Regions from separate parts of the Vibrio sp. R12-SW3-ISO1 genome, predicted to be linked through region 1. Evidence: predicted binding sites of a transcription regulator. Region 1 holds the regulator's gene; the other holds the start of a gene.
The links. Region 1 encodes PurR, which represses purine synthesis genes. Its sites were predicted from a motif close to TNANGNAAACGTTTNCNTNA; they were not measured.
Positions count from the first base shown of each region.

Region 2: a site for PurR is predicted at 2,069-2,088, ahead of AC6R0R_RS09740 (NCS2 family permease). Genes of this name have one in related genera too.

Region 1 is NZ_JCBDGK010000015.1:148,198-154,170, reverse strand. It holds gene torR (two-component system response regulator TorR) at 1-576, opposite strand, end outside; gene torD (molecular chaperone TorD) at 815-1,522, shown strand; gene purR (HTH-type transcriptional repressor PurR) at 1,761-2,765, shown strand; cyclic di-GMP riboswitch class I at 2,941-3,049, shown strand; gene AC6R0R_RS04385 (TfoX/Sxy family DNA transformation protein) at 3,254-3,847, shown strand; gene AC6R0R_RS04380 (TVP38/TMEM64 family protein) at 4,054-4,746, shown strand; gene AC6R0R_RS04375 (putative signal transducing protein) at 4,743-5,054, shown strand; gene AC6R0R_RS04370 (alpha/beta fold hydrolase) at 5,077-5,877, opposite strand.
Region 2 is NZ_JCBDGK010000038.1:154,648-160,620, reverse strand. It holds gene gpt (xanthine phosphoribosyltransferase) at 77-541, opposite strand; gene AC6R0R_RS09740 (NCS2 family permease) at 756-2,048, opposite strand; gene vcdP (small protein VcdP) at 2,504-2,590, opposite strand; gene AC6R0R_RS09730 (aminoacyl-histidine dipeptidase) at 3,039-4,511, shown strand; gene rimK (30S ribosomal protein S6--L-glutamate ligase) at 4,836-5,741, shown strand; gene AC6R0R_RS09720 (sodium-dependent transporter) at 5,784-5,973, opposite strand, start outside.

The DNA of each region.
Region 1 (5,973 bases):
ACGATGACTGATCATATTGAGAATACGCTCTCGACTGAGCACTTGATTGGGGTGAGAGGAGAGCGCCACCAAAAGCTCATACTCTGCTTTAGTCAGTTTGACCGGTTCATCCCCTCGGCTCAAAGCGCGGCGCTGAATATCGAACGTCCATTCAGCAAAGCGCACCACGCCCTCTTGCTGATCGCTGCCCGCGTTTTGCGCTCGCGCAGCCAGTGCGATGCGCCACAAGAGGTTCTTGACTCTGACGAGCAGTTCCCTAAGCTCAAATGGCTTGGTGACATAATCGTCCGCGCCCATTTCTAAACCAACAATCTTATCAATGCTGTCGGTACGCCCGGTCACCAAGATAATACCGATGTCCGATTGACTGCGTAGTTCACGCGTCAGCATCAAGCCATCTTCGTTGGGCAGATTAATATCCAGCATCACCAAATCGACCCGACTGCTGCTGAGTACATCGCGCATCTGCGCGCCATTATCAGCTTGGCTCACCTGATACCCTTCGGTTTGAAAGTAGCCCGCTAATTTACGGCGAGTCACTTCATCATCTTCAACAACCAAAATGTGGTAGCTCATCGGCTCTACTCACTTATTCACACACTGATTCAATGGCTTTATTCTATTCATAATTAGTCACAACTCCATCTTTGTCCTCTTTGGGAGGTGAAAAGTTGGCGATTCATTGATGCAAAGCAAGCTTTGCCGCCCTGTTCACAAATTGCCATATTTGACCATTTCTTCTCATAATCTGGTTGACCGCTGTTCATTTTTATCCGTTAGACTTAACGGCATCTGATTCAGTTGAGAGCCCATCATGCCAGAGACACCTAACGCCCAGATTTCCGACCCTTTATCTCCCGCCGAAAAAGAGCAGCGCGCCTTTGATGAGCAACGCGCTGAGCTCTACTGGTGGTTTTCGAGCGTGTTTGCCAAAGAGCTCTCAGAGCAAGAGCTGGCCCAATATCATTCGGTGGACACACGTACCTTTCTGACGGGACTTGCACAAACCCCTGAGCTTAACGTCGCCGCAGACAGGCTCATCGATGCATTGAACCGATTGCAAGACAGGCCAGATGCTGAGTTGGAACTATCAGCCGACTATTGCGACCTGTTTTTAAAATCCGACCGAGACAGCGCGCTGCCTTACGCCTCTGTCTACTTAGATGAATCCGGACTGCTCAATGGTGAGCCTGCCAAACAGATGGACGCTTTACTTCAACAACACGGGGTCGCTGTGCATTCAGGGCTTAATGAGCCTTCTGATCATCTCGCGATAGAGCTGGATTTTTTGGGCAACCTGATTGTGCGCGGCGCTCATGCAGCAGAGCAGATGGCAGGCGACACGCATCTCGCCTACCAAGAGCAAGCCGATTTTATTGAGCAGCATCTACTCCCTTGGATTGAGAGGTTTGCCGAGCGCTGCCAGCGCCTCGACACATTCGGCTTCTATGCGGCGCTGTCGTCGCTATTGTGCGCGTTCATTCAATTGGATAAAGCCTACCTGCAAGGCGATAGCGATTAAGCCCATACAAAAGGTGTGGCGAGATCCCAAAGGCGGGTTTTTTATTTGCCCAAATCGACGTTGCGGACTACAATCCGGTCCGCAAACGATAAAACTAATAAATACAAACCGCTTTTTGAGGGCGGTTTTTGTGTTTCTGATACTTTCTGTCTACATACTCTAAACTTTGTATAGACTTTACTTTTATAGACTTAACTTTTCATAGAGTAGTAGGCAGTCATCGACAGGACAAAACCATATGGCCACGATTAAAGACGTCGCTCGCTTAGCGGGTGTCTCGACCACCACTGTATCCCATGTGATCAACAAAACACGCTTTGTCGCTGAAGCCACGCAAGAAAAAGTGATGGAAGCGGTTCAAGAGTTGAACTATGCCCCAAGTGCCGTTGCACGCAGCCTGAAATGTAACTCGACACGCACAATAGGCATGCTGGTTACTCAATCGACCAACCTTTTCTTCTCGGAAGTGATCGACGGGGTTGAGAACTACTGCTACCGTCAAGGCTACACCTTGATCTTGTGTAACACTGGCGGCATCTACGAGAAACAACGTGACTACATTCGCATGCTGGCGGAAAAGCGCGTCGATGGCATCTTAGTGATGTGTTCAGATTTGACCGAAGAGTTGAGCGAAATGCTTGACCGTCATAAAGACATCCCTAAGGTGGTGATGGATTGGGGCCCGGAAAGCTCACAAGCCGATAAAATCATCGACAACTCGGAAGAAGGCGGCTACCTCGCAACAAAATACCTGATTGATCACGGCCACAAGCGCATTGCTTGCTTGAGTGGGCATTTTGAAAAAGCGGCCTGCCAAGAGCGCATCCAAGGCTTTAAGCGCGCAATGAACGAGTCGGGTTTGAGCGTCAACGAAGATTGGATCTTAGAAGGTAACTTTGAGTGCGATACCGCCGTGCTTGCCGCGGACAAAATCGTCGCCATGGACGAAAAGCCAACCGCAGTATTCTGTTTCAACGATACGATGGCGCTCGGTTTGATGAGCCGTTTACAGCAAAAAGGCATTCGTATTCCAGAAGACATGTCGGTCATTGGTTATGACAACATTGAGCTAGCCGAGTACTTTTCACCACCGCTAACGACGGTTCACCAGCCGAAGCGCCGTGTGGGTAAAAACGCATTTGAGATTTTGCTCGAACGTATTAAAGACAAAGAGCATGAAAAACGTATTTTTGAAATGCACCCAGAAATCGTCGAGCGCGATACCGTGGCGACGGTGAAATAGACCAACGAACAAGTTCAGCACATCACATCGACTAGCCCAGCGAGAATACTTCTCATCCGCTGGGCTTTATTCTCTCGTTAACACCCCTCTATTTTATGAACTAAGATCACATTTAACCCATCGAAACGTGATGTTTAGCCCATAAATTATTTATGCTTATTATGTTCGACTAATGCCACGAACAGGGCAAACCATTTCGAAAGGATGGGACGCAAAGCTTCCGGCCTGTTGCAGCCACTCGATGATATCAACGTTGATGACTGCTTGGTAGCGGGGTTGCCGATGGCAAATGTGCACTTCATAATTCTTTATCAAAAGCAAAGAATACAATGAGTTAAACGTTGTGTGCGCATTATGCGCTCACACCGCGAGTAGGATTATTCTTTTATGAGCCAGAATGACACCCTACTGACACAAAACCTGCATATTTTTGCTAATCTCTCGGACCTGAATTTGGTGGCGTATTGTAATACACCGAGAAAAACAGCATGGATAAACCAATTTTAAAAGACTCAATGCGATTGTTTGAACCATTGGGCAAGATCAAGTCTCGCTCAATGTTTGGTGGATTCGGAATCTTCGCTGATGACATCATGTTTGCCCTCGTGGTAAATGACAAACTTCACATACGCGCCGACGACTCGTTGGCCCAACTGTTTAATGCTCAGGGACTCGAGCCATACGTGTATAAAAAACGTGGTTTCCCTGTGGTCACCAAATACTACGCCCTTGGCCATGACTGGGATCAGGATGTCGCTCAGACTATTGCGATGGCAAACACTGCACTAGAGGCGGCCAACAAAGACAAGCAGCGTCAAACCAACGCCAAACCAACGCGCCTGAAAGATCTGCCGAACTTGCGTCTAGCGACCGAGCGAATGCTCAAGAAAGCGGGTATCGACAGTGTCTCCCGTTTGGAGCAGACGGGCGCAGTGGAAGCGTATAAAGCGATTCGTTCCACACACTCTGCCGACGTCAGCATCGACCTGCTGTGGGCACTTGAGGGGGCAATTAAAGGCACGCACTGGTCTGTGGTCCCTCAAGCAAGACGCGACGAGCTCCTGAATCAGCTGCAAAGCTAGTCAGCGATAGCGTTCAGTAATTCCAATCCCCGTCTCAAGCCAGCCCAACACCGCTGGCTTGAGACGTTTTTAGCCGATGCTTTTCTAGCGTTTCCATTCCTTCGTCATAGAATTCAACGTATTCTTCCCTTTAGGGCGAAATTTTTTACTGGCTTTTTGGTTCATATCTAACAATGATCAATGATGATGTTTTCAAAGGGATCCATATGAACAAGAAACTGCTTTTAGGTATTGGTTTGCTCGCTCTGATTGTGTTTTTAGGCGCAAACTTTGGTCAATACCTGACACTTGATAACGCCAAAGCGCAGCAGCAAGCGCTGGCTGAAATCATTGACGCCCACTTTGCCCTCGCCGCGCTCAGTTACTTCTTCGCCTATGTCGCTATCACCGCCTTCTCGATCCCTGGAGCGGCCGTCGTCACCTTGCTTGGCGCTGCGCTGTTTGGCTTTTGGACCAGTTTATTGCTCGTCTCTTTTGCCAGTACGATAGGTGCTACCTTGGCGTTTTTAAGCAGCCGCTTTCTACTCAAAGAGTGGGTACAAAGCAAGTTTGGCGATAAACTCGCGACGATTAACCAAGGGGTCGAGAAAGATGGTGCGTTTTATCTCTTCTCACTGCGCCTTATCCCGGTATTCCCTTTCTTTTTGATCAACCTCTTGATGGGTCTTACGCCCATCACCATCGCGCGCTTCTATCTGGTCAGTCAACTGGGTATGTTGCCGGGCACGGCCGTCTACCTCAACGCCGGGACCCAGCTAGCGCAAATCGACAGTTTGTCAGGCATCGTCTCCCCAACAGTACTCGCCTCTTTTGCGTTGCTCGGGGTATTCCCAATCATTGCTAAATGGGTGATGGCCAAACTCAAAGCGTCACCGCAATCCAATGGACAAGCGTCTTGAAAATCTTTATTGCCACAACCCCACCACAAGCACACATCGTGTGTGAAATGTTACGCAGCGAAGGAATAGCCTGTGAGGTGAGAGGTGAAGGTTTGTTCGGCTTGCAAGGAGAGATTCCGTTTGGCGAAGAGGCCAGCCCGTACGTTTGGTTAACTCGCCCAGAGCAAAAGCAGACGGCACTCGCGCTGATTGATGACTTCCAACAAGACACTCCCGACAACATGGTTTGGGTTTGCCCGACTTGCCAAGAAGAAAATGACGGCCATTTTCAGTTATGTTGGCAGTGCGAGCACACCAAACCAGTATGAGTGTGTGGGGAGCTAGCCGAAATTAAGCAGTGAGGTGTTGCTGAATGAAGGCGATGGAGTGATCATTAAACTCATCTGGGCGCTCAACATTACACACATGGCCACAGTCAGGAATTTCATGCAGCTCACTGAGCGTATGTGCTGAGACCATCTCTTTCACAGGGGTGATGAACATGTAGTCTTTTTCACCCATCAGATAGAGCGTAGGGATAGGTAACTCGCGGTCTTTGAAGTAGCGCATCAGAGGGTTCACCTCTGCGGTCAAAATAAACCAACGCTTGAACTCCTTTTGGCACAACTTCTTCGCTTCGCGGATAAACATATGTCGCGACTCTTTTTGTGCTCGCTGAGGCATCACAATGTAGGCGAACAGGCGATAGAGCCACATGTAGGGCACAATGTGTTTACACAGATTACCCAACTTTACCAGTACTTGAGAGCGTGTGTTGAGTCGTGTGACGGCGCCACCTAACACCATGGTTTTTACGCGCCCAGTCGCTAGCTCCGCTAAGTTACGGACGATGATGGTCCCAAGCGACATGCCGACAAAATGTGCCGACTGAATCTTTAGGTGATCAAGCACTTTTAAGATGTCTAATGTGACCTCTTTAAAGGTGTAGCGATTGGCAATAATCTCCTTAATCAGCTGGTTCGATTTTCCATGGCCGCGCAAATCAATCAGAAGCAAATTAAAATGCTGCTTGTAGGCTTTGATCTGTTTAAACCAAATCGATGAGCTGCCGCCTGCGCCATGCACAAAGACCACCCACTCATCGCTAGTGGGGTGTTTAAAAGTCTTATGGAATAGCAAGCTTTGAGTCATAGTCGAAAAATAACCGTTATCGTCACACAATTCAGGGCGCAGGGTAACACAAAAGCGCCCGAGTTTTTGTTTAGCATAAACGAAAACCGCCACTTT
Region 2 (5,973 bases), on a different contig from region 1:
AATGACCCAAGAAAGGGTCATTTATCAAGATTCTTTATTGAAATCGCCAATGCATTCACCCAAGAGTGAAAAAGCATTACTTTTGTTTGCGATTGATCGGTTCGATGTATTGAATCGACATATCCCATGGTTGCTCAATCCAAGTCTCTTGAGCGATATCCACCACGTAGTCATCTAAAAGTTCAGCGCCTGATGGTTTCGCGCACACGGCGATCAATTTCGCTTTCGGGTACAAGTCACGAAGCTTGCGTGCTGTGTCACCACTGTCGACCAGATCTTCAACGATAAGGTAACCTTCACCGTCACCTTCAGGTGCTTTCAATACGCTCATATCACGTTGGTGATCGTGATCGTAGCTTGAAATACAGATGGTATCCACGTAACGAATACCGAGTTCACGCGCTAAAATAGCACCCGGTACTAAACCGCCACGGCTCACAGCCCAAATCCCTTTCCATTGCTCGGCAGGCATCTGCTTTTCTGCAAGTTCACGACAGTACGCGTGCATCTGATCCCAAGTGATGATGAATTTTTTACTCATTGTAATAACCTAATAGTTTTGTCCAATCGGCATCCCCTGAAAAACAAGCTAAGTTGATACAACCTACAGCTTGATGCACCAGGCCAAATAGGGGAAAAGCTACGCAAACGATTATTTTACCGGAAGCGGCGGCCAATACCAATGGCGAATTATATTCTCTATAAAACAACGCCACAGCGAAAGCGCTGTGGCGTTGTTGATTCAATGCTTGTTATTAACCAGCGAAGACGTACTTCAGTAAGAAGACTGCCGACAGTACCCAAACGCTCACAGACACGTCGCGTCCTTTACCACTCAGTAGCTTAATTGCAGCGTAAGAGATAAAGCCCAGTGCAATACCTTCTGCGATTGAGTAAGTCAGTGGCATCAGCAGACACGTCACCACAACCGGTGCCGCTTCTGTTAGATCACGCCAATCGATGCTGACCAAGCCAGACATCATTAGAATCGCCACGTAGAACAGTGCGCCAGCGGTCGCGTATGGAGGAATCATGCCTGCCAAAGGCGAGAAGAACAGTGCCAACAAGAACAGAACGCCAACAACCACCGCCGTTAAACCAGTACGACCGCCTGCCGCAACCCCTGCCGTAGACTCTACGTAAGACGTAGTGCTTGAGGTACCAAGTACCGCGCCCACTGACGTTGCGGTTGAGTCTGCCAATAGTGCTTTGTTCAAACGTGGTAGTTTGCCGTCTTCTTTAATGAAGTTCGCCTTAGTCGCGACACCCACCAGCGTACCCGCCGTGTCAAAGAGATCAACAAACAAGAAGGCAAAGACCACTGAGATCATGCCCACTTCAAACACGTCAGCAATGTTCATTTCCATAAAGGTCGGCGCAATGCTTGGTGGTGTCGACATCACACCGCCCCACTGCACATCACCCACCAATAGACCAAGTGCGGTGATAATAAGGATCGCGATCATCACAGCGCCACGAACACCGCGGTACACCAAACCGATGGTCAAGAAAAAGCCCAAGGCAGCCAAGGCTGGTGCTAGGTTTGTGATGTGGCCCAAGCCGACCAAGGTCGCTGGATTATCAACGACGATACCTGAGTTTTGTAGGCCGATAAACGCAAGGAATAGACCAATACCCGCAGAGATACCCGTGCGCAGCGACAATGGGATGGAGTTGATGATCCACTCACGGATTTTGAATACCGAAAGCGCCATGAAGATCAAACCAGAGATAAACACCGCACCGAGCGCGACTTGCCATGAGTGGCCCATACCCAAAACAACGCCATAAGTGAAAAACGCGTTGAGGCCCATACCTGGCGCCAATGCAATCGGGTAGTTAGCGACAAAGCCCATGATAAAACAGCCAATCGCAGCGGCTAAACAGGTCGCAACAAAGACAGCGCCCTTGTCCATCCCTGCATCGGCCAGCATCGCTGGGTTGACAAAAATGATGTAAGCCATTGTCAGGAATGTGGTCACACCGGCAATGATCTCAGTTTTGACATTCGTGCCATTTTCACTGAGTTTGAACAGTTTTTCGAACATGATCGAATCCTAAAAGGGTAAAAAGTAAACGGTTGCGTAATCGATTGGCGGAATTATAAAGTCATCAAATAGTAAATTCCAGATAGAATTATGACTCTAATCAATATTTCGGGTTGTAAATGGCCAACCTATCGCTATAAAAGAGCCACAAACAAAACAAAAACAAAGAAAATTCATAAAGATAGAAAGAAAAGACATCATCATTCAGACGGTGAACTTTTGTACCATGTTGTAAACTTTCAAATCCAGAACGGCAGTTTGTAACCTGAGTAACACGTGCTTATGTGCATAATATGCAGAGAATGGCATTAATAAGGAGAAATCGGTGAGTTGGTGGATAAAAAAACGCCACTCAAAATGAGTGGCGGTTGAATCATGTCAGCGAAAACGGCGCTGCAAATATATTCCAATATTAGGGGGTGAACATAACGTTCGAGATAAACAAGCTTTCAGTGTTAGTAACCAAAGCTAGTGGGGTAAGTAAAGCTTCCTGTATAAACAGATTTGTTTAGCCAGAACGCTGCACTTGGTAAACCTTTCATAACATCACCTTCTAAATCAATTAAACACATTACAATGATTGATTTCTCAGTTCCTTGGAGGCGATAACTCGGACTCATCCTTTGAGCGTTTTTACTTCGCTGCCGAAGTGGTTACAAATATACCTTATAGAAATTAAATTACAACACCTAAAGTGATAAAAGTCACAAAAAATTGCGATTACTGATTCAAATTAAACCGCAACTGTAATTTAATTACATAAAAATCACTAGCATCTAAGTTAATCTGTCAGATTGATAATCACATCATTGAATATCCCGTCGATAGAGAGGTAGGCACTTTTCGCTGCAGTTTGCATCAACTCACTTGGGTATCGATCTTGAGAGTGCTATTCTGACCAACATCAAATCGGCAAGTTTGGATGTTTGTGCTACTCATCATTTGGTGCATAAGACAATATTTGCCATCTCTCATTATAAGGAGTTATCCGTGTCTGAGTTCCATTCTGAAATTAGCAGCTTGTCACCAGCGCCTTTGTGGCAGTTTTTCGACAAGATTTGCTCCATTCCTCACCCATCGAAACACGAAGAAGCCCTAGCGCAAATGATCATTGATTGGGCGACCGATCAAGGCCTAGAAGTCAAACGCGATCCAACCGGCAACGTCTTCATCAAAAAACCGGCGACCAAAGGGATGGAGAATAAAAAAGGTGTGGTTCTGCAGGCGCACATTGATATGGTGCCGCAGAAAAACGAAGATACGGATCATGATTTTACCCAAGACCCGATCCAACCTTATATTGATGGTGAGTGGGTCACCGCCAAAGGCACAACCTTGGGTGCGGACAACGGCATTGGTATGGCGTCTTGTCTCGCGGTATTGGCGTCCAATGACATTAAACACGGGCCACTAGAAGTGCTGCTGACGATTGATGAAGAAGCAGGCATGACTGGCGCATTTGGTCTTGAAGCGGGTTGGTTAGAAGGCGACATTCTGCTCAATACCGATTCTGAGCAAGAGGGTGAAGTGTACATGGGTTGTGCCGGTGGTATCGACGGTGAAATGACGTTCGAGATCCAACGCGAAGCTCTGCCTGCGGGCTATGTGACCCGACAGCTTATTCTTAAAGGCTTAAAAGGCGGACACTCAGGCTGTGATATCCACACTGGACGCGGTAATGCCAACAAACTCCTCGCTCGATTCCTAGCAGGTCACGCAAGCGAACTGGATTTGCGCCTGATTGAATTCCGTGGTGGTAGCCTGCGCAATGCAATTCCACGCGAAGCGTTTGTTACGGTCGCCGTCCCTGCTGAAAACGAAGCCAAGCTTGCCGAGCTTTATCAGTTCTACACACAACTGCTTATCAACGAGCTAGGCAAAGTGGAAACAAGCCTTGTCACGTTTAACGAAGTGAGTGACAGCCAGGAAGATGTGTTGTCTATTAACGATCAACAACGTTTTATCGCCGCTTTGAACGCTTGCCCGAATAGCGTGATTCGTATGAGTGACGACATTGAAGGAGTGGTCGAGACCTCATTAAACGTTGGTGTCATTACCACAGAAAAAGAAGCCATTCACGTTCTCTGCTTAGTTCGCTCTTTGATTGACTCGGGTCGCCAACAAGTTGAAGGCATGCTCACCTCCGTGGCTGAGCTTGCTGGTGCTAAGATCGCTTTCTCTGGCGCCTACCCTGGCTGGAAACCGGATGCGGATTCAGAGATCATGGCCATCTTCCGCGACATGTATGAAGGCATTTACGGTCACAAGCCGAACATCATGGTGATTCACGCCGGTCTAGAGTGTGGTCTATTTAAAGAACCTTACCCAAATATGGATATGGTCTCTTTTGGTCCTACCATTAAGTTCCCTCACTCACCAGATGAAAAGGTTAAGATTGATACCGTGGCGCTCTTTTGGGAGCAAATGGTCGCCCTGCTGGAAGCGATTCCTGAGAAGTCATAGTCTTTCATCTAAACATGGTATTGCTGTACTAGCCGAGCTCTTGCTCGGCTTTTTTGTGACTCAAAATCGCCGCACGGATTGGGCTATCATCGAGCGATAATATTTGTGGTGACGACAATTAATTTTTGTTAGCCAAGCCATTTACCCCACTGCTAAGGTTCGCGTCCTTACAGCGCTGAGGCGTCATTATCGCCACTTTTTCGCGCTGACTCTTTATCTTAAAAGTCACAGGTGCTAGCTCTGGCATCTGAGTTTCTATTGTTTTGTTTGCACTCATTCGGAGACCATCGCCGGATGAGTATTGCCCTATTAGGAAATTACAGCATGAAAATCGGTGTTCTGTCTCGTAACGCTAAACTTTACTCGACCAAGCGTTTAATCGAGGCAGCAAAAGAACGCGGCCACGAAGTGAAGGTTATTGACGCTCTACGTTGTTACATGAATATCAACTCAGACAAACCTGAAATTCATTTCAAAGGCGAAGAGCTGTCAGGGTTTGATGCCATCATTCCTCGTATTGGCGCCTCGGTGACGTTCTATGGCACCGCTGTGTTGCGTCAATTTGAGATGATGGGTGTCTATCCGGTCAACGAGTCCGTGGCGATCACCCGCTCTAGAGATAAGCTTCGTTCCATGCAGTTACTTTCTCGTAAAGGCATCGGTATGCCGATCACCGGTTTTGCCAGCAAACCAGATGATGTGAAAGATTTGTTGGAGATGGTCGGCGGTGCCCCTGTTGTGATCAAGCTTCTAGAAGGAACACAAGGTATTGGCGTAGTGCTTGCTGAAACACGAAAAGCAGCCGAAAGTGTGATTGAAGCGTTTATGGGCTTAAAGGCCAACATCATGGTCCAAGAGTACATTAAAGAAGCCGGCGGCGCCGATATTCGCTGTTTTGTGATTGGCGACAAGGTGATCGCCGCGATGAAGCGTCAAGGGGCGGAAGGCGAATTTCGCTCAAATCTGCATCGAGGCGGTAGCGCATCACTCGTCAAAATCACCCCGCAAGAGCGCCGTACTGCGGTTGCTGCGGCCAAAATCATGGGTCTTAACGTCGCTGGCGTGGATTTGTTGCGCTCAGAACGTGGGCCACTGGTGATGGAAGTGAACTCATCTCCTGGTCTTGAAGGTATTGAAGCCGCAACAGGTAAAGACATTGCAGGGATGATCATCGACTTTATTGAAAAAAATGCGGCGATAAAAGGGACAAAAACACGAGGTCGTGGCTAGTTGAAGGGTTGAAGAGTGCCAGTCAGGCACTCTTCAAGCTTTTTAAAACGACGCCCAGATCACCGTCGCGACAAGCAGCGGGCAGACAAATTTGACATACACTGGCCATACTTTGCCAAACCACCCCAGGCTAAACTCTGGATACCCTTGCTCTAGCTCGCGAACTTTCCCTTTACGACTCCAAACCCAGCCACCAAACAGACAGAACATTAACGCCGCCATCGGCTGCAGA